DNA from 4 places in the Paenibacillus sp. FSL H7-0703 genome. Region 4 is predicted to be linked to each of the others. Evidence: riboswitches for the same ligand, from Rfam matches in the RefSeq annotation. Region 4 holds a riboswitch; each other region holds the start of a gene.

Evidence for each region. A riboswitch is a leader RNA that binds a small molecule or an ion and turns the genes downstream of it on or off. The one in region 4 is predicted to bind cyclic di-AMP.
Region 1: another riboswitch for cyclic di-AMP. It lies ahead of MHB46_RS14130 (G5 domain-containing protein); the one in region 4 lies ahead of MHB46_RS19915 (TrkH family potassium uptake protein).
Region 2: another riboswitch for cyclic di-AMP. It lies ahead of MHB46_RS13715 (C40 family peptidase); the one in region 4 lies ahead of MHB46_RS19915 (TrkH family potassium uptake protein).
Region 3: another riboswitch for cyclic di-AMP. It lies ahead of MHB46_RS00700 (3D domain-containing protein); the one in region 4 lies ahead of MHB46_RS19915 (TrkH family potassium uptake protein).

Annotation. Positions count from the first base shown of each region.
Region 1 is NZ_JBBOPF010000001.1:3,216,222-3,224,163, reverse strand. It holds gene MHB46_RS14145 (AbrB/MazE/SpoVT family DNA-binding domain-containing protein) at 1-19, opposite strand, end outside; gene MHB46_RS14140 (HD domain-containing protein) at 351-1,634, shown strand; gene MHB46_RS14135 (TatD family hydrolase) at 1,677-2,447, shown strand; cyclic di-AMP (ydaO/yuaA leader) riboswitch at 2,649-2,931, shown strand; gene MHB46_RS14130 (G5 domain-containing protein) at 3,203-4,351, shown strand; gene rnmV (ribonuclease M5) at 4,498-5,043, shown strand; gene rsmA (16S rRNA (adenine(1518)-N(6)/adenine(1519)-N(6))-dimethyltransferase RsmA) at 5,051-5,935, shown strand; gene yabG (sporulation peptidase YabG) at 5,991-6,887, shown strand; gene veg (biofilm formation stimulator Veg) at 7,089-7,370, shown strand; gene MHB46_RS14105 (small, acid-soluble spore protein, alpha/beta type) at 7,533-7,712, shown strand; gene ispE (4-(cytidine 5'-diphospho)-2-C-methyl-D-erythritol kinase) at 7,856-7,942, shown strand, end outside.
Region 2 is NZ_JBBOPF010000001.1:3,110,551-3,118,492, reverse strand. It holds gene MHB46_RS13750 (PAS domain S-box protein) at 1-564, shown strand, start outside; gene rluF (23S rRNA pseudouridine(2604) synthase RluF) at 615-1,316, shown strand; gene motB (flagellar motor protein MotB) at 1,452-2,279, opposite strand; gene motA (flagellar motor stator protein MotA) at 2,272-3,066, opposite strand; gene MHB46_RS13730 (hypothetical protein) at 3,254-3,547, shown strand; gene MHB46_RS13725 (4a-hydroxytetrahydrobiopterin dehydratase) at 3,665-3,964, shown strand; gene MHB46_RS13720 (GNAT family N-acetyltransferase) at 4,043-4,549, opposite strand; gene MHB46_RS13715 (C40 family peptidase) at 4,855-5,355, opposite strand; cyclic di-AMP (ydaO/yuaA leader) riboswitch at 5,361-5,498, opposite strand; gene MHB46_RS13710 (hypothetical protein) at 5,775-6,602, opposite strand; gene MHB46_RS13705 (M1 family metallopeptidase) at 6,614-7,942, opposite strand, start outside.
Region 3 is NZ_JBBOPF010000001.1:153,703-161,644, reverse strand. It holds gene MHB46_RS00735 (SRPBCC family protein) at 73-480, opposite strand; gene MHB46_RS00730 (DUF4247 domain-containing protein) at 704-1,459, opposite strand; gene MHB46_RS00725 (DUF4178 domain-containing protein) at 1,473-1,979, opposite strand; gene MHB46_RS00720 (DUF350 domain-containing protein) at 2,004-2,411, opposite strand; gene MHB46_RS00715 (PspA/IM30 family protein) at 2,542-3,210, opposite strand; gene MHB46_RS00710 (NADH:flavin oxidoreductase/NADH oxidase) at 3,298-4,320, opposite strand; gene MHB46_RS00705 (polysaccharide deacetylase family protein) at 4,626-5,435, shown strand; gene MHB46_RS00700 (3D domain-containing protein) at 5,634-6,302, opposite strand; cyclic di-AMP (ydaO/yuaA leader) riboswitch at 6,309-6,477, opposite strand; gene MHB46_RS00695 (amino acid ABC transporter ATP-binding protein) at 6,713-7,435, opposite strand; gene MHB46_RS00690 (ABC transporter substrate-binding protein/permease) at 7,422-7,942, opposite strand, start outside.
Region 4 is NZ_JBBOPF010000001.1:4,463,467-4,471,408, reverse strand. It holds gene sdhA (succinate dehydrogenase flavoprotein subunit) at 1-1,148, opposite strand, end outside; gene MHB46_RS19930 (succinate dehydrogenase cytochrome b558 subunit) at 1,242-1,916, opposite strand; gene MHB46_RS19925 (LysR family transcriptional regulator) at 2,143-3,048, shown strand; gene MHB46_RS19920 (potassium channel family protein) at 3,054-3,731, opposite strand; gene MHB46_RS19915 (TrkH family potassium uptake protein) at 3,924-5,264, opposite strand; cyclic di-AMP (ydaO/yuaA leader) riboswitch at 5,674-5,826, opposite strand; gene MHB46_RS19910 (CPBP family intramembrane glutamic endopeptidase) at 6,088-7,818, shown strand; gene uvrC (excinuclease ABC subunit UvrC) at 7,787-7,942, opposite strand, start outside.

The sequences.
Region 1 (7,942 bases), 1.2 Mb from region 4:
TACCAGTGGATTTCATCATAATAAATCAGGCTCCTCTCGCCGTTTAAAATAATATAAGTGTCATGATTCGACAAAATTTTCTCTTTTCTGATATTTACTATACCAACGATTCCCAAAACAGTCAACCTTAAAAATGTAGTAACAGTCTGATTATGCAAAAGTATTTAGATTAAAGAGCTTTACTTGTGTGTATTGCCTTATCTTATTGATGATTTATTCAGTTTGTCGATTTGGAAATGTCGAAAAACTATAATTCGACATATTACGACAAATAATGTCGAATGAGGGAAACCATTTAGGATTTTATTGTATTTTAATCCATTATTCCGAATATTAAAGGAGCTGATATCTTGCACCAGCCACTCAGTGAAGAAAAAGTTTTTAAAGACCCGGTACATAATTACATCCATGTTCAGGATACTGTGATATGGCGGTTGATCAACACGCCGGAGTTCCAACGTTTACGGCGCATACGGCAGTTAGGCACGTCGTATCTTACGTTTCATGGAGCGGAGCATAGCCGGTTTTCACACTCATTGGGCGTATATGAGATTACGAGAAGTATTATTTCTCAATTTGAACGTGGAGATTTCCCGGATTGGCCGAAGGAGGAAAGGCTGGTTGCTCTGTGTGCAGCTCTATTGCATGATGTGGGGCACGGCCCATTTTCTCATTCAATTGAGGAAGCCTTTCATATGAACCATGAGGATTGGACATGCCGCATTGTACTGGGAGACACGAAGATCAACGCTGTGCTACGGCAAGTCGACGAGAAGCTTCCACAAAAGGTGGCTGCGGTTATAGCCAAAACGTATGATAAACCGATTGTTGTCAACCTGGTAACCAGTCCGCTAGATGCGGATCGTATGGATTATTTGTTGCGGGATGCTCACTCGACAGGCGTCAACTATGGCACGATTGATTTGGATCGTATTTTACGACTGCTGCGTCCTCATAATGGGAGAATTGTTGTGAAGGAATCAGGTATGCATGCAGTAGAAGATTATTTAATGTCACGCTACCAGATGTATTGGCAAATTTATTTTCATCCTGTAACACGCAGCTCGGAAATCCTTTTACGTAAAATTTTCAAGCGAGCAAAGGAATTGTTTAAAAACGGATATGAGTTTGGATTTCTGCTGGACCCGTTGCCGGATCTGTTGAAAGGAGATCTTACAGTAGAGCAATATCTGATGCTCGACGAGTCATTAATCCAGACCGTATTTAGCCAGTGGAAACGAGAAAAGGACGAGATTTTAAGTGATTTGAGCAGCCGGTTTATGGACCGTAGATTGTATAAATATGTAGAGATTGAAAATATGGATACAGATACCATTGACAGTATTCGAGAAGCTTTGAAAGAGGCTGGTTTGCACCCTGAATATGATTTTGAAATTGATTTTCCGACAGATCTTCCTTATGATGTGTTTCGGCAGGGTGGCTCGACGGACAACCAGATTTTACTGCTTGGACGTCAGGGCGAGGTGAGTGAAATATCCGAAGTTTCGGAAATTGTGCGCTCAATAAGTGGTATTCACCGAGGGAAATATCATATGTATTTTCCCCAGAATAAATTGAACGCGGTAAAAGACAGGCTTCCTGCCGAAATAAGGAATTATTTTGTCAAAGAATAGACAACTATATAGAAATGTAAGTAAAAAAAGGAGATGTAAACCTTGGATTTATTCGACACTCATACTCACTTGGATGCGCCACAATTTGACGAAGATCGTGAAGAAGTTATAGCACGTGCTGTCGAATCAGGAGTAACGCGGATGATCAATATCGGATTTAATCGTGAGACCATTCCATCCACCATGAAATTGGCCGAGACGTATGATTTTATTTATGCGGCAGTTGGATGGCACCCACAGGATGCTATTACAATGCAGGAGGGCGATCTAGAATGGATTGCATCGTTATGCAGTCATAAAAAGGTTGTAGCCATCGGAGAGATCGGTCTGGATTATTATTGGGATACATCACCGAAGGATGTGCAGCATCGGGTGTTTCGAAATCAAATTGGTCTGGCTCGTGAGCTCAAGATGCCCATTGTTATTCATAACCGGGATGCCCATGAAGATATTGTTAAGATTTTGCGCGAGGAAAAAGCGAGTGAGATTGGTGGAGTCATGCACTCCTTTTCGGGTAGCTGGGAGACAGCCAAAATGGTGCTGGATATGGGATTTCACCTTTCCTTCGGTGGTCCAATAACGTTCAAAAATGCCAAGCAGCCAAAAGAGGTGCTCGCACAGGTGCCGCTGGACCGTCTGCTCATTGAAACTGATGCTCCCTATCTGACGCCTCATCCGTTTCGTGGGAAGCGAAATGAGTCTGCACATGTGAGACTGGTAGCAGAGGCTGCAGCCCAAATCAAAGGGATTACAGTGGAGGAATTAGTGTCAATAACGACCCGAAATGCCCTGGAACGATTTGACATTCAGTGAAAAAGTGAAGAAATCGATCAAAATAAAGAGATAGACGAAGCTAATCATGAATTTGTTGCAGGAAACTCGAGAATATTACAATATTTTAACCGAATATTTTAAAAAATGTACTTGAAACCTGCTTTACAACATGCATAGAAACAGGATATCATCTTTTCAGTGAATTGTTGTTTGAATGTAAACATCAACAAGTCATTTCATGAACCAGTCTCGCTGAGTCCCTTTTACAGGGAACGGGGGAACCGATATGGCTTACAGTACGTCCGGCGTATGTGCAAGAAGGGAACGTCTCTTCCGCCAGCCGGCTCGACCTAAATTCTTTTCCCGGTAGGGATTGAACAGGTGGAGGAGCCGTATTTCGATTTCTTTCTGGGTCTTTGGGGTGAATGTGAAGGCGACCGCCATGAGCGGTTGACCCAAGCTAGGGCGACTCTCTACGTCCGAACCCGACAGCTAACCCCGTAAGCGTAACAAGAGAGAAGCCATCTCGTGCATGAGTTTTCCCGCATATTCACACATGCCGGAAGCCACGAAAGAGCTCTCTAGTCTCTTTCTCTGGCTTTTTTTGTTGTGAATAAAAGAAAATCTGTCATCATACTGTGGTTAAACAGGGGAGGACAGCATGCCGCGAAGACGGGTACATGGTGCAGGACAGTCGTAGTTTGGGCTTGTCTTGTAGAAAATCTGTTATAGTCACGTCAAATCTCAACTATGTCTTACTCCAGACGGCGGGCTATGTAAGGAGGACGGAGGAAATGGGCATTTTCCAAAAAAAGGATACCCATGAGTCACGCTCATCCAGCATGTCTTACGTATTGCGTTGGAAGCAAGAGAATGTGCGCCAGGCTGCTTTGGTTGCTATTTTTCTAATCGCGCTAACGATTATGATTTCAATTCTGATGTACACGCAATCTAAAAAACAAGTCTTTTTTGTCATCGATGGCAAGGCGTCTGCGGTAGAAACCCGGGAATCCAAGCTTCAAGATTTGCTGAGCGAGCATTCCATTTCACTTCAGCCGCATGATACAGTTTCCATGCCGCTAAATGGAGCAATACAGGATGGCGATCGCGTAGTCATTAAACGTGCCAATCAAGTCAAAGTATCTTCAGGCAATGAGACGAAAAAGCTGTACACAACAGAAAATACAGTAGAAGGTGCCATTCGTACCTCGGGCTATAAATTATCATCAACGGATAAAGTTTATCCTGCGTTGGATGCCTCTGTTTCGTCTAACATGGACATAAAAATCGTCCGTGTGAAGAAACAGCAGGTCGAACAGAAAAAACAGGTGCCTTATCAGGTCATCAAAACGGCCGATCCGAGTCTTTATAAAGGCGATAATCGGGTCATTCAAAGCGGCAAATCGGGTGTGGTCGTCCAGCACGTTCAAAAGGTATATCATGATGGAAAGTTGGTATCCAAACAGCTGGTTAACAAGGAAGTTGCACAGAACCGTGTGGATAAGGTCATTGCGGTAGGAACGAAGAAAAAACCGGTCGTTCTTGCTGCTTCCGTCGGTCCCAATGATGCGGTTGAGGCAACAACGGTTAGTTCGGGCAGTGCTGTCCGTAAAGCAGGCGTAAATTTTAAATATAGCAAAGTTTTACAAAATGTCTCCATGACGGCGTATTCCTCACAGGAGCCAGGTATCGGTACACGTACTGCATCCGGCGCACGTGTCACGGAAGGACGCACCATCGCGGTCGATCCGAGTGTAATTCCAATCGGCTGGTGGGTGTATATCGAAGGGGTGGGCTTCCGTCGTGCGGAGGATACCGGTGGCGCGATTAAAGGCCACAAAATCGATGTGTATTATGAGAGTTTGAGCCGAGCCAACCAATTTGGTCGTAAGCACGGTAAAACCGTATATGTTATCGGACCGGTAAAGCCTGAAATCAACTAAAACAGGTTGTGTATGTTGAGGGCAATGCGATAGTATTAACAACATAGTTATGCCATGCTAAGAAGAGGATATCCTCTTCTTATTTTGTTTTCAAAAGCAGGGAAAGATAAATATAGCTTGCTGTGTAGCAGTGGAGGGAAACGCAAATGATCAAGGAAGTGATCGTGGTAGAGGGCCGGGATGATACGGTGGCCATTCGCCGCGCTGTTGAAGCGGATACGATAGAAACTGGCGGCTCCGCCATTAATAAAATGACGCTGCGTAAAATTGCATTGGCGCAGGAGCGGCGGGGGGTCATCATTTTAACCGATCCCGATCATGCAGGGGAGCGCATCCGTAAGATTATCGCTTCCAAGGTACCCGGCTGCAAGCAGGCCTTTATACCCGAGGCAGAAGCGACGCGTAAAGGAGATATTGGCGTGGAGAATGCCTCACCAGAAGCGATCAGACACGCTCTTGCACGGGTCCATACGACAGTGGAAGGCGCCGACCCGCTGATTGAGTGGGCGGACCTGATTGATGCTGGACTCATCACCCATCCCAATGCTGCTGCACGCCGTATGGCCTTAGGGAATGTGCTGGGTATTGGTTATTGTAACGGAAAGCAGCTACATAAACGGCTCTCTGTATTTCAGATCAGCCGCGAGGAATTTGCCGGGGCGCTGGCACAAATTGAAAGTGAAGGATTGTGATGTCCGTATGACAGGGATTCAAGATATAGCAACACCGCGGCGTACGAAGGAAATTATTCAACGGCACGGTTTTTCGTTCAAAAAGAGTTTGGGACAAAATTTCCTGATTGATCAAAATATTCTCAATAAGATTGTAAATGCTGCCGGATTGGATGAGACGAAGGGTGCACTTGAGATCGGTCCTGGGATTGGCGCTTTGACCGAGAAGCTGGCGCAATCGGCTAAGGCAGTTACCGCTGTCGAGATTGACCAGCGGCTGCTGCCAATTCTCGGAGAGGTGTTGGCCCCTTACGAGCATGTGAAGGTACGTCATGGAGACGTGCTGAAGCTGGATTTGCGAGAGGTGTTCGCAGCCGATTTTGCAGACGTGAGTAAAGTAAGTGTCGTGGCTAATCTACCGTACTATGTTACTACACCGATTCTGATGAGGCTGCTGGAGGACAAGCTCCCTCTGGAGAATATCGTCGTTATGATCCAAAAAGAAGTGGCTGAGCGCATGGCTGCGTCTCCTGGAACGAAGGATTACGGCAGTCTGAGCATTGCGGTGCAATATTACAGCGAACCTGAATTAGTCTGTACTGTGCCGAATACAGTATTTATTCCCCAGCCGAATGTGGAGTCTGCAGTCATCCGGCTGCGTGTACGGGAAGCCCCTCCGGTGGAAGTGGTGGATGAGAAGCACTTCTTTGAAGTGGTTCATGCTGCTTTTGCCCAGCGTCGTAAAACCATCTCCAATAATTTAAAAAGCCGTTTCTTCACCAAAGAGAACAGGGACACGCTGGAGCCGCTGTTGCAACAAGCTGGTATTGAACCCTCCCGTCGAGGAGAAACGTTAAGTATTGAGGAATTTGCGCGTCTCAGCGCTGTGCTATTGGAGGCAGGTATATCCTAAGCTGGAACCAAACTGTGCATTCACCCATACGATATAGGAGGGGTGATACAGTGTGATGAGTTTAGGAGACTTGGTCGTTCGGAAATCGTACGGCGGGGATGTCACGTTTCGCGTTGAGGACATCCAGCGGGATAAAGCGATCATTAAGGGAATAGAATTTCGGCTGCTGGCCGATTCTCCGGTGAACGATCTGGTCAGAGTGCCTGCAGACCAGATTAGTGGTAAGGCTCAGCAGGCCCACATTAAGGCTGGTGAGTCTCTTAATCTGTTGCAACGGGCACGCCAGCAGCAAGCTGCTCGTAGTCAGGCAGCTCTGGTAGGGGACTGGAGTGATCCGGTTGAGTCAACGTATTTTGAAATGCCGGGAAAGGTTCTTCACCTGGATGGAGATCCCAGCTATCTGAAAAAATGTCTCAGTTTATATGAACAGCTCCGTGTTCCTGCAGAGGGACATCACGTTCACGAATCGGCAATGGCAGACACGTTGTACCGACTGCTTCCTCGTATCCGTCCGGATATCGTAGTCATTACCGGACATGACGGTGTGCTGAAGCAGCCACAGCCTTACGATTTGTACAGCTTGAAAAGTTATAAAAATTCGCAAAATTTTGTGGCGGCGATTCAGGTAGCAAGACAATATGAACGTCATCTGGATTCGCTGACGATTGTAGCGGGAGCGTGCCAGTCCCATTTTGAGGCGCTGCTACGTGCGGGAGCGAACTTCGCCAGCTCACCAGGGCGTATCCTGATTCACGCGCTGGACCCCGTTTACGTGGCTGCCAAGGCGGCCTTTACTTCGATCCGTGATACGGTCAACATGGGGGACCTGTTTCACCAGACAATCAGTGGCAGTCGTGGAGTGGGTGGAATTGAAACTAGGGGAAGCTATCGCATCGGCCTGCCGAAGCTTGAAAATTTATCAACGCTTAAAGTAACGCCTTCCGCAATCTAGGATTCAAATGTGCCAATAGGATTAACCTGAGCAAAAAGCCTCTGCTTTCAGAGGCTTTTTGTCATTTTTTATATAAATTATTCCTGTTCGCAAAAAATTAAATTGACAACTTATTTTTCGTGTTGTTATAATATTTAGCTTGATTTGACAATCCCTCTAAAATTCGTTATAATGGACAAGGAAAGAGGTGGTCGTTAGGCAATGGCTAAAAATACGCTGTTGGAAATCAAACGCAGTCTCGACGCACATGTAGGGCAAAAAATTTTGCTGCGGGCTAACGGCGGACGCCGTAAGACCGTCGAACGAACTGGTGTCTTGGAAGAAACGTACCCTTCTGTTTTTATCGTCAAGCTGGATCAGGAGCAACAGACGTTTAAACGTGTCTCCTACAGCTATGCTGACATTCTTACCGAGTCGGTAGAAGTCAGCGTATATGATCCCGACTCCCATACAAGTGTAGTCGAATATTTTGAAACACCTTAATTGATTTCGTGATTTATACCAGCTTTGCAGGTTTAACGACGGCTTCGTCATTTCAAATGACGGGGCCGTTTTGTATATACAGAGCAGGATGAAGCATGACATCTCTGCACATACTAAGCCGGGAATGATCTTCCTTATTCCATTGCCGAAGGAGGCGTATGTATGAGCCGAAGAAGACGGAGTGTCATGTCGGAGGAGCTAAAGTACGAGCTGGCCAAAGATCTTGGATTTTACGACACGGTCAAGGAAGAAGGCTGGGGAGGCATTAAAGCCAAGGATGCGGGCAATATGGTCAAGCGGGCTATCCAACTTGCCGAGCAGGCAGCTTCCCGCAAATCGTAGCTATCGGTGGTGCTGATGAAAAGCGGGGATATCCGGATTAGACCGGGTCATCTCCGCTTTTTTGAACCTCATGACTTGACACGCTGAGTCTGATATAATATGTTAAGCTGTCTTGAGGGAAAAGTTGAAGGTGGGTGAACGCCTTGAAAATATATGAAAAAGCACCGGCGAAAATCAATTTAATGCTTGATGTTCTACGTAAGCGGGACGATGGTTATCACGAGGTCGAA
Region 2 (7,942 bases), 1.4 Mb from region 4:
CAGCAAAATCAAGTGTTGAATATGAAACACAACGATATTATGATGTCTGAGCTGGATCGCATTAATTTGATCGTTAGCGAGTTTTTAATACTGGCGAAGCCACAGGCAGTGCATTTTCAGAAAAAGGATGTTCGCTATATTGTGAGCGACGTGATTTCTTTACTAGATAGTCAGGCGCACCTGCTGGGCATTGTATTCAATCTTCAGGTCACGGACGAGCCTGCCCTGGTATACGCTGAAGAAAATCAGTTAAAACAGGTATTCATTAATTTACTTAAAAATAGCATGGAGGCTATGAGTAAAGGTGGTATCATCACGATTCATTTGTTCTTGGAGGGAGAAAGCGTTAAAATCTCTATACGGGATCAGGGAGCGGGTATTCCCGCAGAAATGCTGTCCAAGCTAGGAGAACCTTTTTTCACAAACAAAGAAACAGGAACAGGACTAGGACTTATGGTCAGTCAGCGTATTATACAGAGTCATAAAGGCACACTGGATATTGAAAGCACAGAGGGAGAGGGAACGACAGCCCTGGTGCAGCTTCCGATTGCCAAGCCGGAGTAACGGGTTGGGCGCAGGAGGAAGTGTGTTAGTAGAAATGGAGGGTACACAGGTTGCGCATTAACAAGTTTATCAGCGAAACCGGTTTTTGCTCGCGCCGCGAGGCGGACAAGCTGGTAGAGAGCGGCCGCGTGACGATTAACGGCGAAGTGGCTGTGCTGGGTAGTCAAGCGGAAGAAGGCGATGATGTTCGCGTGAATGGCAAGCCACTGCGCGAGAAGTCCGATCACGTCTACATTGCATTGAACAAGCCGGTGGGCATTACAAGTACAACCGAGAGCCATATTAGAGGCAATGTTGTTGATTTTGTGGGGCACCCACAGCGGATATTCCCGATTGGACGCCTGGATAAGGATTCGGAAGGTCTCATTTTACTTACCAATGATGGGGACATTGTAAATAAGATTTTACGGGCAGAAGGCAAGCATGAGAAAGAATATATCGTAACGGTGGATCGCCCTGTTATACCGTCTTTTGTGCAGGGCATGTCCAGCGGGGTGAAAATACTCGGCCAGCGGACGCTACCTTGTGAGGTGACGCGTGTATCTGAGTATGTATTCCGTATTATCCTGACTGAAGGCAAAAATCGTCAGATCCGGCGTATGTGTGCTGCCTTCGGTTATGAAGTTAAAAAACTGCAACGGCTGCGAATCATGAATATTCGGTTGGGGTCCCTTCAGAAAGGTGCCTGGCGTGACCTGACAGAGGCTGAGAAGCAGGAGCTTGGCCAGATGCTCGATTATACGCTTAGCTAGTGCCAGAGGGGCTTTGTATAGCCTACAGCGTATGATCCTCGTATATGAAAGTCCAGATTATAGGAAGCACTAAACAAAGAGGCACCAGCTGCATAAAAATGCGGCGGTGCCTTTGTTCATATAACATATGCATAATCAACCTTCATTCGAGCTTGAGGTAGGACTGATGACTTGTGTCCCGTTCTGATATTTGCGGAGAACAGATATTTCAACACGACGGTTTTTGGAGCGTCCTTGGCCATCTTGATTGCTTGCCAATGGACGATACTCGCCATAACCGATGGATACAAACTTGGTTGGATCGAGATCTGGATTGAGCAACAAGATACGCAAGAAATTCAGAGAGCGCTTGGCGCTCAAATCAAAGTTGGACGGGAACTGGCTGTTGGAGATCGGTACATTATCCGTATGACCCGATACGATAACATCATAGCCAGGGAACTGCTGAAGCATACTAGAAATAGACTTGGCCAGCTTTCTTGCTTCCGGCTTTACTTCGGCTTGCCCGGATGAAAACAAGGCATTATCGCTAATGGTGATCATTAGCTGGGATTGGTTTAGCTTGGTATTCAGCAACGGGGTCAGGCCGTTATTTTGAATATATTGATCCATCTGTTTTTTAAGCTTTTTTAAATCTTCTTCTTCCCGCTGGGCAAGCTGTTTTTGCAGTTCAGAGGTAGAAGTAGCCTTCGATTTTAAGGGTTGTGATACTTGTTCTTTATTTTTGCCCATATCCATGGATTGTGACGACGGATTCGCGGCCGAGTGATCCAGCACGCCAGTGCCGCCACTAAAAGCTGAACTCAGGGATTGAGCCATAGTTTCAAATTTTTTGGCGTCGAGCGAGCTCATACCGAATAAGACAATGAAAAGAGCCAACAGAAGGGTCATTAAGTCGGAATATGGCAACAGCCAGCTTTCGTCAGCATGCTCTTCATGCGGTTCATGTCTCTTTTTACTCACTGGAATCGCCATCCTTCTGGGTCATCGTAGCCCGTTCGGTCGGAGTCAGGAAGATCGTCAGTTTCTGACTGATGGCAATTGTCGATATCCCCGATTGAATGGAAAGCAGACCTTCGACCATCATTAATTTAAGCTCCACTTCTTTTTTGGATAACCGTTTCAGCTTGTTGGACATCGGATGCCACAGAACATAACCTGTAAAAATACCGAGCAACGTCGCAATGAAGGCTGCTGCAATGGCGTGAGAGAGCTTTTCCATATCACTAAGGTCAGCCAGAGCGGCGATCAGACCTACAACGGCACCGAGTACCCCGAGCGTTGGAGCGTACATACCGGCTTGGGAGAAGATCAGTGCGCCAGAGCGATGTCGATCCTCGGTAGCATTGATATCCTCCATCAGAACGTCCCGTACGAATTCCTGATCATTGCCGTCAATAATCATTCGCATGCCGCCACGCATAAAGGGATCGTCGATTTCCTCTACCTTAGACTCCAAGGCGAGCAGACCTTCACGACGGGTAATGGATGCCCACTCGGTAAACGTACCGATGAGCTCTTTGCGGTCTAACAGTTTTTGTTCGGTGAAAATAACCTTGAACAGCTTCGGAATCCGTTTGATTTCTGCCATCGGGAAGGCCATAAATATACTCGCTGCCGTTCCGACGAAAATAATCATGTAAGCAGCGGGATTATTGACCAAATTGACGACCGGAGCGCCTTTTAAGATCATCCCGACGACCAGTGACACAATCCCGAGCACAAGTCCGATAATGGTTGAAATTTGCATGATACACCTCATCCATGAGAATAGATTTTGAATCCTTTCATGCCGCCGGGGTCGTCCTTGCCCCAAGCGCGTCATTACAAGACGGATTATAGTATTTATCGACAAAACTCTCTTTTTTGTTAAGTGCGAATTTCCGGTATAATAAGGTGATTATGTATTGAATGGCGGAACCATTGGAGGAAATGGCATGGGAGTAAAGCATGGGCGTGAGTATGAACAAATTTTGAACGATTTTACAGAGGCTGTGGGGCGCATCCCAGATAGCTATGAATTTTTTGAGATGGAAGCAGAAGATTGGGACAGGCTGGACCCGGCGGGACGTCAGGAAGTCAATGAAGCTTTGGCAGAAGACTTATTTTATGCACTGGGTACAGAGCCCACAATCACTGTAGGGAGTAGCGTTGTGATCTATGAGCCGGAGCAGCATCGCATCTATGTACTTATTGGGGACGAGGAGCTGATGTCAGTCCCTTTGATTTGAGGTCCGTCTTATGGATTTATCAACGGGGCCGTGGTAATATGTACACCAATATATCGTAGTTTTGGCCGTATTTAAGCGGTCGAAAGGCTTCCGTATAAACGGGGAGGAGTTCGTAACATGCCTTTTACACAAGAAGAGATTGAAGCACATCTGGAGAAACTGGAGGGCTGGGAACTGGAGGAAGGACGTTGGATCGTTCGAAAATATAATTTTTCCAGTTTTATGAAAGGGATTGCATTCGTGGATGAAGTTGCCGCTATATCTGAAGCATTCAATCATCATCCATTTATTACGATTGATTATAAGACCGTGACTCTGCGTTTGACCTCTTGGGACGACGGCGGTATTATGGCCGTGGATATTAAGGAAGCCCAACAATATAATGAAGCTTTTGAAAAAATGCGCAGCAGTCATTGAGCTTGTAATGATCTGTCGTATGATGATAAAAGCGCCTTCGCTATACAACATCGTGGTTGTATGCCGAAGGCGCTTTTATCATAGAATCTGGGTTGGGTGCTCGGGACGATATACCATACAATAAAATGGTTTTTTGCCATCAGGAGTCTGGCGTTCATAGGTATCTGTAAGCTCAAATCCAGCCGCCTTGTAGGCCCGGATAGCGCGCCCATTCCAAGTGAGCACCTCTAGATCAATTTCATTCTTCGGGTTGCGTCGTTGAGCTTCCTCTGCAATGGCACGGACAAAATCAGAGCCTTTGCCATGTCCGCATCTGTCAGGATGCATTCCAAGACCTAGCCGGGTCACACCGATCATAGGAAAATATTGAGCAAATCCCGTCAGTTTGTTCTCTTTATCCAGTACGGCAACATATTGCTCTTGGCGAAGCGTGGGACTTCCGAATTCGACTTCAAGCGCCTTCATTTGTTCCCAGGGGAGCCAACCGTATATGTTATAAGGTGGATCATAGTGCCACTCACAAATTGCAGCCGCTTGATGCTCGTCCATCGGTACGATCCGATAGTTGGATATTGAGGCCGGCATGTGTTCCATCCTCCTTTTACACAGGTACTTCAATCATTAACAACAGATTGTAGACAAGTTGCAGAGGAATGGCAAGCGTGTTTATTTCATACCTAAGTCGGGTATACATTCAATAAGAAGGAATTACTGCTCATATGCTCCCCCAGCGGTGACGGTAAAACCGACGATGTTCGCTACAATTGAAACCTTTTGAGGTCTCAGTTCGTCAGTAAAGATAATAATTGCTGATGTTGTGGACATAAAAAACCGCAATTCGATTCCGGCCAGAATCAAATTGCGGCTAGGGTTAGCTTGCTGTGCGTTAGTTATTCTACGTTATCGTCATCAGGAATGTCTGAAGCTACAGAATGGTAAGCGTCTGTGCTCATAATTCTTTTTGCACCGACATAGCGGTTAGCGTAATAATTTTCGTTCAGTGAGCTAACTACTACACCACGTGAAGTCGAGGAGTGGGCAAATTTCCCTTCACCTACGAAGATACCTACATGGGAAATGCCTCTTCCTGTGGTGTTGAAGAACACCAGGTCCCCAGGTCTCATTTCATCGCGGGATACAGAAGATCCCATTTTGAATTGTGATCCGGATTGATGCGGAAGTTTAATTCCCAGTTTGTTGTATACGTACATTGTGAAGCCGGAGCAATCGAATCCCTCGAGTGTAGTGCCTCCGCTTCTGTAGTTCGTTCCTTTGGCATCTTGAATGACCTGGTCCATCTTAGAGTCTGCATATGCACTGCCGCCACCGAATGTAAAAGATGTAAAGGCAATGGCAAGACCCATAGCTGCGATCGTTAGCTTCTTCTTCAAAAAAAATATACCCCTTCCAATGCCTGCGAGGTTAGCTTAAGGATTCGGTAGAAGGTTCCCCTATGACCACTCTGTTGCGAGATCAATTCACCCAAACTGGTTCCCCCGCTTCCTAGGTGCCAGGAATTAGGCTTAACTTAAGATGTGCACCTTGGAGAGCAGTATTCACAATAACGTTATTTTTGAGATAAAGGTTACAATAAAGATTACAAAGTTGTTACTATCAGTTCACTGCGATTATTGTAACAAAGACGGCTGGCTTTGGCAAATGTTTCATTGCAAAAAGTTACAAAAAAAATCTGCTCCTAATGTCCCAGGAACAGATCTTGTTAACAGTATTCAGTTATGTGTCGTTTGCGCGAGTATGAATCAAGGTTTTTCGACAGACGGAAATGAAGTAAAAAACATAAAGGCAGGGCTTAGCTTCTACTAGAGATATCGGTATGCCATAGTCTGTACTGCGAACTGATATGCCACAGCCTGACCAGACTAGTAACAAAATGATACGATTGCTGGAGAATGAGCGCCAGCATGCCAGTCCAAATCATCGCCACGGTGCCAAATAGACCGAAGACCAGCAGCACACAAGCACCGAGCAAAAGGGATATACCGACAGCTGGGAGGAGCCGGCGAAAGAAGGCGAGCAGGGACGATAGTATGGCGTGACCACCGACAGTACCCAGTTGCATATACAGGATGCACTGCCGAATGAACCATCCGTATGCCATCCATCCAATGACATAGGGCAATAAATGCAGCAGATAAGAGGAAGATTGAAGTGCTCCTGCTACAATAGGGTAGAGTCTCGGTACTACCCAAAAGGCGGGAAGCAGCAGCAGTCCCAACTCGATGGTGTAATACAACAGCGACGACATGCCATGGCGTTTCATACCCTTGAAAAAGGACAGGCTTTGCGGTTCAGTCGCATCGGTATGCAGACTTTGATATATTCCGGCTCTAATGAAGGGAGTGATCAGTATGCGTAGTACAGTCGCCCCTAGTAGTATCCACAAATACACATGTACTTCCCGGCTGTCCATCAGAGCAATCTGACTCTCCATCCAAAATAAGGTCTGTCCCAGCTCGTTTTGACCCTGATCAGGATAACGGAGCAATAGCGGGATAACGGCAGACTGCACCAGCCGATAGATAAACACCCCCCACAGTAGTCGATACAGAAATAAAATGATAACGATATAGAATCGTATGCGCACCAGCGCCCAGCCCTCTTTTATAACAGTCCGCATCTATAGACACCTCACCATGACAGACTTCCAAGCAGTGTCTCCAACAGCTTGGTTACACTTACACTCCAACGGGTTTGTTGCTTTTCGTCCAATTCGGCTTTTAGGCTATTGTTAATATGCTTGTTCTCCAGTGCAATGGTATATAAGGGATCAAGGGTTACATAGGAAACGGGAGAAGTACTTTTGATCCGAAAAGTTGTGCTTTTGCCCGCGCCGTCCCAAGCCTTGAATATCGTGGTACCATCCTTGAAGGTAAATTGGACAGGGATCTTGGGATAATCCGCCCCTTTTTTGCTGACCGTCACGACTGCTTCATATCCATTCTCCAGCTTGTGGTTTGTGATGTGATCCACTGAAAAGTCCGCCATCTGGCCGTCATATACATACTGTTCAAAATAGTGGCTCCATGAGCGTCCGGTGACTCTCTCCACGATACGTTGAAAATCCATTGAGGACGGATGCTTAAATCGGTACGTCTGGACGTAGGTCCGCATAATGCGATCCATTTTTTTCATACCCACCTGACGTTCAATGCCCCGTAGGACCAGCTTGCCTCGAGAGTAGGCATTTTGCGCGTACTCAGCAGCTGAGCCGTACTTCCATGACTCACGGTTTAGCGGCTGTGGGGAGGCTACCTGTCCCGATTGTAATGGCAAGTTAGGGGTAAGCCCATATTCTTGCTCCATAAGCCGCTCCTCTGCATAGGAGGTGAAGCCTTCATCCAGCCACGGCTCCTCAAATTCATTATTGGCTACCATTCCGTAGAAATATTGATGTCCAATCTCATGAACTAATGTCCGTTCCAGACTATAGCCAGGATTCAGATTACCCGCAGCAGCGGCCGTGATGAGTGTCGGATACTCCATACCGCCGGCTCCATTGCCTGATTTGGGTGGAACCACGATGGATAGGGTGGAATATGGATAAGGCCCGTACCATTTGCTGTAGTACGAAAGGGCGGCCTTCGCTGCGCTCATATAGCGCCCTTTGAGCTCCTTGTGCGACGGGTCAAGGTAGAGCTTGATTTTGACACCAGGGACTTCAGCAGAAGAAAAGGGTTCTTCTACGGTTACAAAGTTGGGTGAAGCGGACCAGGCAAAATCGTGTACATCATCGGCATAAAATTGATATATTTTTTGGCCGTTCTGTCGGACGGCACCACGGGTGGGAAATCCGGTCGCTGCTACGATATGAGTTTCAGGCACCCGAATCCGTACGCTGTAAATTCCAAAATCGGCATAAAACTCGGAGTTACCATGATACTGGTGGAGGTTCCAGCCCTCCTCGGCGCGTCCACGCTGTCCTGCAGTCTCGTAGACGCTGAGCTTCGGGAACCACTG
Region 3 (7,942 bases), 4.3 Mb from region 4:
GCCTGTTGTAATTGTATATTTTACTAATAGATGTGGCAATGAAATAATCTAGTAAACTGGTAATATTTGTTTTTATGTAAGGTAAATATTTATTTTTGTCGTCAAAAAATATAGAAAACCTGCATGCGTTAAGTAAAGACGCGTGCCATTACCGCGAGGTTTAAGCTCAACGGTGACCACTGTTTCAGCTCCCTTGGTGCCGCCTTCGCCAGTAACCCAAGTCAGCTCGATAAGTCTGTTTTGCTCAAGTCTTAGAAATCTTCCGTAATGTGGATGACGCTTCCCCTCAAAATGCGTTTCGAAAAAGAAGGTCGTGTTCACTTCAGCCTCCATTAATACTGATCCTGGGGCAGCAAACCAACTGTCAAACCGCTTTGTCCACGCCTGATACAGAACATTCGGAGAACACTCCATTTTTCGTTCCACCATTAGATTAAATGGTCTTTGTGAAAGATCTGGCCAAGAAATAGATAGTACCATTTAATTTTCAATCCTTCAATCAAACAGAGTTTTGATTAACTCTACATTATTATATCCATAAAGGTGTAGGTTGCGGCTGCTTTCCCTTATCTGTCCAATTCAACTTGAATGGCTGTGCCGCTAGATGATCACCAACGTCATCTCTAAAAATAAAAAAAGGAACTGTGCATCAGTACCACAGTTCCGCAAATCTTTTGTTTTCCAAATAAATTGACGTTACCCATCATCGTCGACTTCGTCGGCTGATTTTACCTGAACCGCTACGTGTTTTGGGCTTACTATAAGATTTACGCGGCGAATCAAATATGCTGGAACCGCCGCTGTCGCTCCGGTCACGTGAAATCGAGCCTCTGCTCGGTGAACTGCTGGACCCTCTGTCGAACAAACTTCCGCTTGATCCAACGCTAGAATCCGAGTTCTTTCCTCTACGGGTAACCGAACCTTTCCGCTCCACCGTAATCGGAGGAATCGCCTTTTTCTCCTGCACCGTAGGAGCACGATATTGGCCCTGAGAAGGTCGGTATACATCTCTGCTGGAGTAGCCCCGATAGGAGCCTGAACCACGCAACGAATCAAACAGAGCATCCAGCACAGTTGCGGTTAAGTATCCTTTTAGAAAGCTTGAACTGTAATTTTGTTCGACATACTTTTTACTGTCAATTTCAATGAGTGTATCTTCCTTCTTAGCTGGATCTTGCTGCAAATGGTACCACTCATCGCTATATACCAGAAACATCCGCTCATTGCTCTGCGGTGACATTTGTTCCGGTGTACGCTGTTCTTTCAATTCCTCCGCTACTTCCGGGACTGTCTTGCCAGCTGCCCGGTATACATACGAGGTCGAGTTTCCGCTGCCACTAACCGATTCCAGCGGATACGTATCTTTTACATTTGGCGCGCCGCAGCCGCTTAACACGGATACGAACAAGCTCAGCGCCACCATGACCTTTAATGCATACTGCCAGGTGCGTTTGCTCATGTGTAACCCTCTCCTAGCTTGCCCGAATAACCTTGACGTCTCCGGTAATCACTTCTTCTCCTTCATAAAGCATAAAGCGACCGTCCTGCCACTCTACCCGCAACAGATGGTAATCATCAGACTGGTACTGCCAAACATGCTGCTCTCCACCCTGTCGGAAAGGAGCACGGCCCATGACGGTAACATGCCCAGAATACTGCTCCTCCAAATGGTACGTTGTATCATCCAGCTCTAAAATGGTCGGCACTTCCTCGGGGTTGTCAAGTCTGCCGTCGATGGCCTGATATAGTCCGAATTGCAGTGTTTCCCGTTCCTCAATATGAAGATAACTGACTTGATTACCATCCTGAAGCGTCAAAACAACGGCATTCCGGGCACGATTATGTACACGACCTACCACTTCATAGGTAACAAGCGACACTTCACAGATATCACCTGGATTTAAGTGAAGCATGCTTTTCTCTGCTTTTGGCGGCTCCGGCTTAGCAAATAGATTTGAAATTCGTTTCCACACACCCATGGTTATATTCCTGCCTTTCTTAGCCTAGAAGCATGCTGTAATGATCAAGGCGCCAACCAGATGCAGTGCTCCTGAAAACAGACCGAAACCAATTTTACCTTCCTGTGTACCTTTATCCAGATCAAACTGAGCCCAGTACCGCAACAGCAGACGTACAATAACTTCCAAAACAAGCAGGATGACAAAGGCGATCACAGAATACACAAGCGCTTCGAGCAAATTATTAGCTGTAGCGATAGACCCTGACAAAATATAGCCTTGTGCAACCAGCTTCATAATCATTCGTACCGTTACGGCCATATTTCCAGCTTTCACTTCGGCAAAATCCTTATACTTCGTAAATAAAGAGTCGACATACATTAATGCGAAAATCAAAATAGCCCCCGCACCAGTCCATACAAGCATTGCTTTCATCGTTTCTAAAAAATGCATTTCATACCATCCTCCACATCTTCTTGACCTTCATATAATGTTTTACGCCTCCAGGCAGGGAAAAGCGAAGGAGAAAACGTTTCTCCTTCGCTTCCTGAGAATCACACTTGGTGGCACTGCTAAAATGTTCTTATTTATTTTCGTATTGCTTCAACAAAGCGGCAAGCTCATCGTCCACGGCGCTTTTCTTATCCAGCTCTTTGAACTCCTCATCCAACGATTTTTCCTTAGAGGACATTTCGTTGCTCGCTTCGGCACGTGCTTCTGCTTGCAGCATTTTTTCTTCCATACGCTTCAATCCGGCAGTTGCCGTATCAGAGCTAAAACCGTTCATAGCTTTGTTAATTTCGGTTTGCGCTTTAGCTGCATTATAACGGGCAACCAGTGTTTCGCGCTTGTTTTTCATTTCTGTCAGCTGTCTGCGCATTTCATCCAGCTTGCCACGTAGATTATCGGCTGCAGCTTTATTCTGTTCGTAACCAGCTTTGAACTCGTTCATTTTTTGTTCAGCAGATTTCTTTTCTTCCAGCGCACGACGCGCCAGATCTACATTTTGCGCTTTTGCAGCGGTATGTGCCTGTTCTTCGCGTTTCTTTACCAAAGCAGCCTGTTCTTCGTATTGCTGTTTGAATCTCTTTTCAATAGCAATTTGAGCGGCTACCGCTTTCTCTGCATCTTCCAGGTCCTCTTGCATATCACGAATGTATTGATCCGTCATTTTAATTGGATCTTCTGCCTTGTCGATAATGGCGTTAATGTTGGACATCGTAAGATCTCTTAATCGTTTGAAAATAGACATGTGAAGTTCCTCCTAGAGTTGAATGCTTAAATTTTAAGCTCTGTACACATGTTTACGCAAGCTTTGCAAAGAGGGTTTCAAAAATATCTAAAAGCCGCGCAAGTAAGGCTCCGGGATGTCGGCCTGTACTTTTAGCTCCCGCGATGCATGCAGCGCCCAATAGGGATCACGCAGCATGGCACGGCCTATTGCTACCAAATCAGCTTCTTTTTGCTGAACAACCCGACGGGCGTCCTCATAATCATCCAGTAAGCCAACAGCAATCACAGGTACATTCAGCTTTTCACGGATGGTATGAGCCAAATCCACCTGATAGCCGGCACGAGCAGACGGGCCTCCGCCAGAACCAATCGGACCCTCACCACCAGAAGAGATATGGAAAATGTCCACACCTGCATCACGATATCGTTCCCCTACGCCTGTTATGTATTCCACATTATATCCATCCTCGACGTATTCTTTAGCAGATATCCGCATAAGCACAGGCATATCAGCAGGAAGAACCTCTTTAACAGCATGTATGACCTCAACACCGAACAGTGACAAATCCTGCCCATATTCATCTTCTCTGGTATTTGTTAAAGGCGAATGAAATTGATGGATCAGATAGCCGTGAGCGCCATGTATCTCGACCGTGTCAAAACCGGCTTCCACCGCGCGGCGCGCGCCTTCTTTGTATGCCTGAACCAGTTCCCTGACTTCAGCTGTCTTTAAGGCGCGGGGCTCTTTAAAGCGTTCGCTAAAAGGAATGGAGGACGGACCCACAGGTTGCTCAGCATCTTCAGCCTTGCGTCCAGCGTGGCCTAGTTGAATGCCAATTTTGGCACCATACTTGTGGACTTCCTCTACAATCTTACGATATGCAGGAATATGTTCGTCACACCAAATACCCAAATCACGATCCGTAATACGTCCATCTGGATGAACCGCTGTCATTTCCACAATAATAAGTCCAGTGCCTCCTACTGCCCGGCTCACATAATGGACATGATGCCAATCCGTTGGATTTCCGTCCTTGGCCTCCACGCTGTATTGGCACATCGGGGGCATGACAATCCGATTTTTTAAAGAAAGCCCCTTTAATTGATAAGGAGTAAACAAGTCGGTCACTTTTATCCATCCTTCCTTCAATTCCATGTCTGTATAATTATGAATTGCATCCCCATTATACACCAGCTGTCACGGTATACCGAATTCGTTGTAAGGCTAAAACTTGAGAAAATGCTCCTGTTTTCGGTCATGTTTAAGAGAATATGTACGTTTAGCTCCATCATCTTCATTGATAATCGTTTCATCGTGGACTTTTTTCCAGTCGTTTATGAGCCGAACTTGGTTACCAGCATATTTTTAATAGGACAGGTACATAATAGTCGAGAGCACCACTAGGTACCACTGCACGGAAAGGGGGGATACATATGCCGTACAGGGGAGTGTTGCCATGCTTGGCACTGTTACTAGCATTTTCAAGTTTACCCGTTCACGCGGATGCGCCTCCCAACATCGGAACGCCCCATCCCAAGGAAGCAGCTATTGCTTCTTCTGTACAACAACAGAGCACAGATCGTGCTACTCCTACATTAGCAATGCTGCGTAAAAAACATGCGGACATTTTTAAAATGTGCGGCCCACACACCCGCCAAATTGCCCTAACCTTTGATGATGTGCCCGATTCTAGGTATACGCCGCAGGTTTTGGACGTATTACACGCCAATGGCATCAAAGCCACCTTTTTCATCGTCGGTCACCGTGCGGAAAAGCATCCGGGGATCATACGCCGTATTATCCGTGAAGGCCATGCTATAGGAAACCATTCCTATACTCATCCGGATTTTAGGAAGGCCACACCAGAACGCTTTCGCAACCAGATTATAAAAACAGAACGTATTTTACAAGCCAGCGCAGGTTTTCGCCCCAAGTTGATTCGTCCACCCTACGGTGAAATCACGGAGCCTCAAATCCAATGGGCACGTCGTCATGGCTATATGATTGTCAATTGGAATGTAGACTCTCTCGACTGGAAGGGACTAAGTAAAACACAAATTCAGCGCAATGTGATCCCAGCTACCGGGCCTGGCTCTATTATTTTAATGCACGCAGGTGGAGGTCAAAGTTCCAACTTGCAAGGCACTGTCCAAGCTCTGCCGGGTCTAATTCACTCTCTAAAAGCTAAGGGCTACAAATTTGTGACAGTCCCCCGGCTACTCCATACCTCGGAACGGAAATAACAATATGTTTATGATTGAGCTACAAGCTAAAGCAACGTAAAAAGGCTGTCTTACCAGCAGAAGTTTTCTGCTCATCAAGACAGCCTTTTTTTACGGATAGGACCTAATAAGAGTCCGACCTAGTTATATGCGGTAGTGTACAGGTATTAAGTTTACATAATATATATTATGTTTAATTAAACTTATATACGTACAATGTTATTTATCAATAACGTACAGCTTCACATTTTGAAATCCAAAGTCGTTCACAAATGATTTGTTACCAGGAATAAAGATATCAATCCGTTTTCCTGTAATGGCGCTGCCCTGATCGCGAGCGACAGCTACAAAAGAATGATCCGGCAAACCTGGGTGGGAATAGCCTGTAACCAGCACTTTCGTGCCCATCGGAATGACGTTCGGGTCTACCGCAATTGTACCTAGTTTAAGCGGATTGCCGTAGTAGTCCACTGCTCCCCATTTACCATTCTCATCAGCTGCAGCAGAATACGCAGAAGCCTTAACGTCAACTATTTTGCTATAGTTGAATGTTTTACCCCATGCTTCAATCGTTGGCCCCTCATTTGCTGGTGCTTTCTCCGTAAGAAGCTGCGGCTTCGAATCCGAAGCTGCCTTCACACTTTTTTCGTCAGGCACCTTAATTTGCAGACCTGCATATATATTGTTGGAGGCAATGTTTGGGTTCGCCTTCGTTAGCTCGTCTACCGATACTCCATAACGTTGAGCAAGTAAAAAGAAGGTATCGCCCTCTTTGGCAGTGTGAAGCGAAGCAGCATCCGCTACTCCAGCTGTCTGTGCCAGCCCTGCAATAGCTGCGGCAAGCACCGCAAATTTCATCGTTTTACCAATATGTTTTAGATGTTTCAAAGATATGTACCTCCTCTGTTATGCCTGCGAAGTTAGCTGTCGGATTCGGACTCAGGAGAAGCCCTATGCTTGTGCAATTCACCCCTAGGCATATTCCACATCGTCTTATGACGTATCGGAATGACTGCCGTTGTTACGTCCCCCGCACTTCCCATAGTTTGGGCCCAGCATTCAGCGGTTGTCATAACCACATGCTGTCCCGGTAAGTTTTGGCTTACTGCATAATATCACAATTTTGTAACCTTATCCGCATGAAAATGTTGGGAACCTTGAACATCATACTATACTCGTTACAATTTTGTCATCAAGAAATCGATATTTGTTACGAAAGTATGGGGAAATGGTGACAAAAAGGAAAAAAGCCCTCCGTCAAACGGAGGGCTTTTTTTATAGATTATATCAGCACTTCCTTACAATACTTTGGCAAGAAAATCACGGGTGCGATCATGGCTTGGAGTGCCAAATACCTGCTCTGGTGTACCTTGCTCTACAATTTGACCGTTATCCATAAAGATAATTCGATCGCCCACCTCGCGGGCAAAACCCATTTCATGCGTCACGATTACCATTGTCATGCCGCCTTCGGCGAGCTTCTTCATTACATCCAGAACCTCTCCAACCATTTCAGGGTCCAATGCAGAAGTCGGCTCATCGAACAGCATTACGTGCGGCTGCATGGCCAAAGCACGCGCAATCGCAATACGTTGCTTCTGTCCTCCGGATAGCTGGTTCGGATAGGTATTCTTCTTATCCTCAAGCCCTACGGTACGCAAGAGTTCTAGCGAAATTTTTTCCGCTTCCTTCCCTGACTGTCTTCTAACCTGTGTTGGGGCAAGTGTCAGGTTCTGCAACACTGTTTTATGCGGGAAAAGATTAAAATGCTGGAACACCATCCCCATCTTCTCCCGGGTTACATTAATATTATGGCCACGAGCTGTAATCGGCTCGCCCTCAAATAAAATCTCCCCGTCTGTAGGCTGTTCCAACAGATTCATACAACGCAAAAACGTACTCTTCCCCGAACCACTGGGACCGATGATGACGACGACTTCACCTTTGGCTATATCTATATCAATGCCTTTTAAAATCTCATTCTTACCGAACGATTTACGCAGTTGTTTAACGGTGATCACTGGCTCTCAACTTCCTTTCCCATAAACCCAGCAGCTTAGACAAGCTGAATGTCATTACAAAATAAATAGCGGCTGCTATTACGAACGGACTTAATCCTTCGTAGGTGATGTTCTTAATGACCTGGGCCTGATACATAATATCCACCATCCCAATGGTCGAAATAATGGATGATTCTTTAATGATCGTAATAAACTCATTACCGATAGCAGGCAAAATAGATTTAAACGCTTGCGGCAAAATGACATGACGCATAGCTTTACCGCGTCCCATACCCAACGAACGAGCAGCCTCCATCTGTCCACGGTCTACTGCCTGGATACCTGCCCGGAAAATTTCAGCCAGATATGCTGAACTATTCAGAGACAATGTGATTATACCAGACTGGAGTGGGGTAAAATTGACACCCAGCGTCAAAGCAACCCCGTAGTGAATGATCATGAGTTGCACCAGCATAGGTGTGCCACGCAGGATCTCCACATAAGTGGTACCTAACCACTCAATGATGC
Region 4 (7,942 bases):
CCGTGATATTGGAATTCACACTCACCAGCCGCGAACAAGCCCGGTATATTCGTCATCTGATTGTAATCGACCCACATACCGCCCATTGAATAATGAACAGCCGGGAATATTTTCATCGGGATTTTGCGCGGATCGTCACCGACGAATTTTTCATAAATTTCAATAATGCCGCCCAGCTTTACATCCAGCTCTTTCGGGTCCTTGTGGGACAGATCGAGGTAGACCATGTTCTCGCCATTAATACCCAGTCCATCATCAACGCATACACTGAATATTTCACGTGTCGCAATATCACGAGGGACCAGATTTCCATAAGCCGGATACTTTTCTTCGAGGAAATACCATGGCTTGCCGTCCTTATACGTCCAAATACGACCGCCTTCTCCCCTTGCCGACTCGGACATGAGACGCAGCTTGTCATCACCTGGTATAGCCGTCGGATGAATCTGGATAAACTCACCGTTCGCATAGCGTACGCCTTGCTGATACACTGCACCGGCAGCCGTGCCCGTATTAATGACGGAATTCGTGGTTTTACCGAAAATAATCCCGGGGCCACCAGACGCCAAAATAACTGCATCCGCCGCAAAAGTCTTCACTTCCATCGTACGCAAATCCTGCCCGCAAATCCCTCGACAGATGCCTTCATCATCCAGTACAGCCTGTAAAAACTCCCAGTTCTCGTACTTGGTCACCAAACCCGCAGATTCCCAGCGCCGTACCTGCTCATCGAGAGCGTACAGAAGCTGCTGTCCTGTCGTCGCACCGGCAAAGGCGGTCCGATGATGCTGGGTACCGCCGAAGCGGCGGAAGTCCAGCAGTCCTTCCGGTGTCCGGTTAAACATGACGCCCATGCGGTCCATGAGATGAATGATCCCCGGAGCCGCTTCGCACATCGCTTTTACCGGAGGCTGGTTGGCCAGAAAGTCCCCCCCATAGACTGAATCATCAAAGTGAATCCATGGTGAGTCTCCCTCACCCTTGGTATTAACCGCACCGTTGATGCCGCCTTGAGCACAAACGGAGTGGGACCTTTTGACCGGAACCAAAGAAAATAAATGAACGTGAACTCCCGCCTCTGCCGCCTTGATCGTAGCCATTAGACCTGCCAGACCGCCGCCCACGACAATAATGTTGGATGCTGCCATTTCTGCTCACTCCTTTTTTTCAGGATTTTAACCAAATCCCCTTTTACGTTTGAAAATAGAATCTCAACACGATGTATAATTGATATGAGTCGTTTATAGTAGCTGTTTAAAAGCGCCGCATTGCACCAAGGCAGTTGCCGTTTCCTGAAATTCCGCACTGCGGAATGCAAGCAGGGAAGCGATGAAGCCGATAGACACCACCACGAACAGGGTCATACAGATATAAGAAGATACTTTTTGCGCACGTGGTCCCACGGTAATCCCCCAACTAACCATAAATGCCCACAGTCCGTTAGCAAAGTGAAAGGATGCCGAAACGACACTGATTAAATACAAAATGAAATAAACCGGGTTCGTCACGATGCCATGCATGACTCCGCCTAGCTCCTCATGGGTTACATTACCCAGAGCCACCTGAAAGCGCGTGTCGTATACGTGCCAGATAATAAATACAAATGTAATGACGCCGGAAATACGCTGGAACAGAAAGCGCCAGTTACGTGAATAGCCGAATCTTTTGACATTCGGGTCAGCCTGATAAGCAATATACAAGCCATAAATTCCGTGGAACAGTAATGGCAAGTAGATGAATAACGTTTCTAGCACAATAACCAGTGGCAAACCATTCAGGAAGGCCACGCTGCGATTAAATCCTTCCTTGCCGCCCTCCACCGCTGTGAAGTTCGTCACCAAATGCTCAACAAAAAATAGAGCCAGCGGAATGACGCCAAGAAGCGAATGCAGCTTTCTGGAATAAAATCCTCTCATCTAGGTCATGCTCCCTTCTCCCGATAATAGCGTTTTCAATAGTAATATAACATATAAATTGACAGTTTCCGACAGGAAATGTCCAACAAGGTGTCCCTTATAAGGAAAAACAAAAGTGTGAACATCTTGTGTCGCTTTCATGTTACTCCTTTTCGGCTTATAATGGAATTGCAATATACGTATTAATTATTATGTCTTTTTTGCATATAGAGAGGAAGTGGATGATTTGTTTGAGGATTTGAACGCTTTTGCCGTCATTGTCGAGCAGTCCAGCCTGAATAAAGCCTCCAAACTGCTGAATCTGTCCCAACCTGCCCTGTCTCGCAAAATTGCCAAGCTGGAGGAAGAGCTGGGTGTGAATCTCTTTGATCGTCGGGGCAAACGGCTCGAAATTACGTCCACTGGCCGATTTGTTTATACATTCGCGCTAGAGCAACGGCAACGACAGCTTCGCTTTTTACAAAAGCTGTCCCAGCACAAAAATGAAGCCCAGAGTATGCTTACACTCGGCGCAAGCCTCACGACGCTCCAAACGACGCTGCCTACCCTCGTCGAAGCTTTCATGAGCAAGCATCCTCAAACCGAGCTGAAGCTGCTCACCGGTAAAACCCATGAAATCGTCGCCTTTGTACGTGACAAAAAAGCAGACGCCGGTATTGTCGGGTCTGCCATTCATGAAGCTGGACTGCGTTGCATTCCGCTATTTGATGATCATTTGGAGCTCGTCGTTCCCATCGGACATGAATTAACGGTCAAGACAGGAACAGCCTCGATGAAAGATCTGCAAGGATTGCCGATGATTATTTTCTCCAAAGGGACCTGGTACCGCAGTCTGACGGATGACTTGTTCCAGCGCAGCGGCATCATGCCGGATATCCGTATGGAAATCGACTCTTTCGAGGCGATTGTACGCCTGCTTCCAACCTGTAAGGCTTCAGCCTTGCTGCCCAAATCCTATTTGCGTAGCGAACTATTGCGGGATAATGGACTCACTGCATTGTACTTGCCCGATTTGAAGGAGACACGCCGAACGACCTCCCTCATTTACTCGGAGACGACCGATCTCGGTCCGACAGCACGACGCTGGATTAGCGAGACACGGGCTTCGTTTGCAGGCTACCGTATGGTGTAGAGGGTTTAATCCTCTTCATTAACATTAACAACCTCATCCTCAAAGCGACCGATATTGTCATTCGAACCGATGATGACCATAATATCGTCTGCTTTTAGCCGATCCATAGCCGTCGGTGCGATCAGGATACCGTTCGCTGTATGAAGCGCCACGACGCTACAACCAAAGCGAGTACGGGCATTTAGCTCTGCTAGCGTTTTGCCATTCAGACATGCAGGTACATTGAGTTCCACAATACTGTATTCCTTAGACAACTCCAAATAATCGAGCAAATTAGGCGTGACTAGCTGGTGAGCCACCCGGATACCCATATCCCGTTCTGGATAAATAATCCGGTCCACACCGAGCTTTTCTAACGCACGCCCGTGCAGCACAGATATGGCTTTGGCTACAACTTTTTTCACACCCAGCTCCTTCAGCAAAATGGCGGTGAGGATGCTTACCTGAATGTCATCACCAATAGCAACAATGCCACAATCGAAATTACGGATGCCCAGTGATCGCAACGAGTCTTCATCGGTAGCGTCCGCCACGACAGTATGTGTCAACATCTCACTCATACTGTCCACAACATCCTCATTCCGGTCAATGCCTAGCACCTCGCACCCCATATCCACCAATTGCAAAGCCAGGCTTGAGCCAAACCGCCCCAAGCCAATAACTACAAACTGCTGCGTTTTCATATCTACTCGAAAACTCCTTATCTGAATCAATTTCATAAATGGGGATTTTGCAAAAATCCCATAAGCGACTTCCAATGAAGAAGATATAGATCGAAATGGTTTAGTTCGTCTATATCTTGACTTCGGAGCGACTGGTATCGAATTTTGCAAAATCCTGAAATGATTAAACCAACGAAATGTATATGAAATGATTCATCCTATAATCATTTTGCCTTCCGGATGACGATATAATTCTTTACCCTTTTTCGGCCCCAGTGCATAAGCTAGCGTGAGTGGCCCCAGTCTACCTGCAAACATCGTCAGGGTAATCACCAGCTTACCTATGACTGTTAAATCAGGTGTAAGCCCCATCGACAGCCCCACCGTACCAAACGCAGACACCGTCTCAAACAAGATCATCAGAAAATGATGATCTTCGGTTGCCGACAAAATCATGGTCACCCCGATCACGAACAGCAACCCCAGCAGTGTAATGGTCAAAGCCTTGTAAATTCGTCCCTGCGCAAGTCGGTACTTGAACAGTACAATATCTTCCCGCCCCCGCAGCATCGAAATCACTGCTCCAATGAGCAGGGCGAATGTTGTGGTCTTAATCCCGCCTCCAGTGGAGCCAGGGGAAGCCCCAATAAACATGAGTATGATGATAAAAAACTGCGTAGCCTGCCGCAAGCCTGCGATGTCCAGCGTATTGGCACCTGCGGTACGGGGAGTAACGGACTGGAATAAAGATCCCAGTAGCTTACCACCCCAATCAAGCGAGCCAAGAGTCTTTGGATTCGTAAACTCAAATACAAAAATCACGAGCGTGCCGACTACAATCATAGCGCCCGTCATGCTGAGTACCACCTTGGTGTGCAAGGACAGTCTCTTGCGCTTGCGATATTCTGCCAGGTCTGACATCACTACAAAACCAATGCCGCCAGAAATAATTAGAAACATTGCGGTAAAATTAACAATCGGATCATATACATAACCTGTCAAGCTGCGAAATTCACCGAATAAATCAAAACCAGCATTGTTAAACATGGAGATGGCATGCCAGATTCCAAAATAAATCGCCCTGCCTACAGGCATATCAAAGGACCAGCGAACCGAGAATATCGTAGCGCATACGCCTTCAATAACTAGTGAGTACAGTAATACCTTACGGATTAACCCGACAATTCCCTCTACAGAAGTCTGATTCATCGCTTCCTGCAAAATGAGACGCTCCCGCAAGGAAATCCGACGCTTGAACACCAGTGCAATCAAGGTAGCCATGGTCATAAAGCCAAGACCGCCGATCTGGATCAGCGCAACGATGACAACTTGACCAAAAGTGGTAAAAAAGAGCCCGGTATCCTTTACGACAAGCCCGGTTACACAGGTCGCAGAGGCGGCAGTAAACAAAGCGTCTATAAACGCAAGTGGCTTTCCTGTTGTATTGGAGATCGGCAGCATTAACAATAAACTACCTATAAGAATGATAATGGCAAAGCCCGCAACGAATATCTGCGGTGGAGAAAGCCGAAGCCAGCTTGCATTGGGATTCATCTATTCATCACTTCTCTCCTAATCCTTAAAACTATAAAAACAGTGATTTAATACGGTGTAAGCTCGCTACGCGTTCCATTTGATCTTTCGATCGTCGTTGCCCCTGAATTTTTTGATTTTTCCAAACCTTAGTTAACTATAATTAGCATTCCCTGAATACAGGAAGAATGCATGTCAAGCACTACTCAGCCCCCTGTGCTATTGGCGGGCAGTAGCGAAAGGGGCAGAATTGTTCTGAAGAAGCGAAGCGTTTGCCTTTATCTCCGGATTTTAACCATTAAAGGGGGTATACAATCAAAAAATCCGGGGATAACAGCAATCGGAAGAATAATCTGCACCCGCAGCGGTCTAACCAATCCAAACACTTTTATACGCACAAAAAAAGACACCGGAAAACCGAGTGCCTGACTTGGTTCCTGCTCATAGCCTACGAGGTTAGCTGACGGATTCGGGCAGCACAGTATGCCCTATTTACACTTCCGATCCAGCAGGATCGGTTGTAAAATTCACCCCAGTAACATGGTTCCCCCGTTTTCCCATAGAAATTCGGCTCAACTGTATATCATTACCTATGTATTTTATAGGCATTGCCTCAAGATTATAATCCTTCTATATCCAGATCACAAAACCGATTTCGCCGAAAAAACGTGAAATTGGCTTTATTTTGCGAATGGGCATCGTTTAATCGCAGCTTATCTAATTTTATTGGAACTTTAAAGTGCTTTCACTCTATTTTCATGAATATCGCTGGTCTGTTGGCGGGAACCTGTGCAGTATGATATCTTTAATGGATGTTCTTATTTACAGATTAAGGAGGAAACTCATGAATCCTATCGGGAAACCGGTCGTGCTCACGGCCAACTTCAAAAAATTAGGCTTGCTGGGCGGGATTGGCCTGATTTGCTTTTTTATCTTTCAATTGCTTATTCCCTCGCTTAGCAATCCGAGTCCAGAATCAGTAATGAACGCAAAGGTCATCAGCAAACAAGAAGCGGTCATACACGCATTGGACTTCGCCCGCTCCGAGCTGGGCTATACTGAATCACAGCCTGAGGAGCCCGTCGTGACCTATCAGGCCGAAACAGATTTGTACGGTTATTTATCTAGAGAAAAACTGCTTCAACAGTACGACCGTACATGGAAAAAGAGTTACCCTTACGAAACCTTTCGGGTCGATCTGCCTGAATCCTCAGCGAAGAGTAAGCTGCAAATTCATGTGGATTTATCCACTGGCAAGGTCGTTAGCTTTAAACGAATCACCTCCAGCACCAATTACACACAGGCTGATATTTCTACGGATGAACAAGCACGTAACAGGCTTGTACGTGTGGCTGAGGACGGCATGACCCTCGAAGCCAAGGAGCAGGCGGCCGCAGTATGGGTCAAGCGCTTTGGCTTTAAGCCGTCGGATTTGAAGCTTGCGACCACTGAACAAGAAGGCGGATTAAAGTATACCGTAGACGATAAAAAAATCGGCGCCTCGGTACTTACACTGGCTTTTACTTTTGAAGACGGTGATGTTCGCTCCTTCACTCAAAGCTTTTCGGCCCCGTCGTCCTATACCGATTATATCGAAAAGCAAACATTTTGGGCGAATTGGATGACCTATGCGGGTTATGCCCTATTTAGCTTTGTACTGGGTGTACTTGCCATTGTGTATGCGTCACTCACCCGACGACATACTTCATTTGTACGCGGCATTGTTCTATCCGTTGTATACTTTATTGCTAGTATAGCTGGGACCATGAACATGCTGCCTTTATTGCAAGCAGAAGCAGGCGGTAAGGGCATGCTTATATTTCTTATGGTTTTCCAGATTGGTGTTACCTTCGTCATGGCTGTAGCGCTCTACTTCTCCTTGGTCGGCGGTGACGGGCTTATGCGTCAGGTTGGACTGAATGCATGGCCACGTGCAAAAGAGCCGGGCTACGGGCTGTATGTGCTTCGCAGTATGTATGTTGGCTACTTGTGGGCCTTTATTTTACTCGGGGTACAATCCATTTTGTTCTTTATACTGGAGCGCACATTTAATACATTCTCCACCACAGATGCCACGCAATCCCCTTACAATATGGCTTATCCATGGCTACTGCCGATTATGGCCTGGATGGCAGGTATTGGAGAAGAGACTGTCTACCGTCTGTTTGGTATTCCGATGGTCAAAAAAATAGTGAAAAATACTTTTGTTGCGTGTCTGATCACCACGCTGATTTGGGCACTGGGACATACACTTTATCCAATCTATCCGGTGATTTCCAGACCTATTGAGCTGACTTTTCTTGGTTTGCTGTTCAGTTTTGTGTTCCTGCGTTACGGCTTTATTGCCGCCATGTTCAGCCACGTTATTTTTGACAGCATTCTAATGGGACTTAGTGTGATGAGTCTGGGAGACACTGTGAATGTGAGCGCTGGTCTATTCTGGATCTTACTTCCAGCCATTGTGGGTTACATCATTTATTGGTTTAGTCCTAAAAAACCAAATCGAATTATGTTTGAACCTATAAAAAAAGAGGAGCCGTATTCTACGACTCCTCCTCCCGAAGGGCAGCTATAATCTGACGCGCAAGCTTATCCCCAATAGAGAGAGGCCGGAAGTCTTCGACACTGGCCTCTCTTATTTTTTTGAGCGATCCAAAATGCTTAAGCAGTAACTTACGCCGTTTCTCGCCGATGCCTGG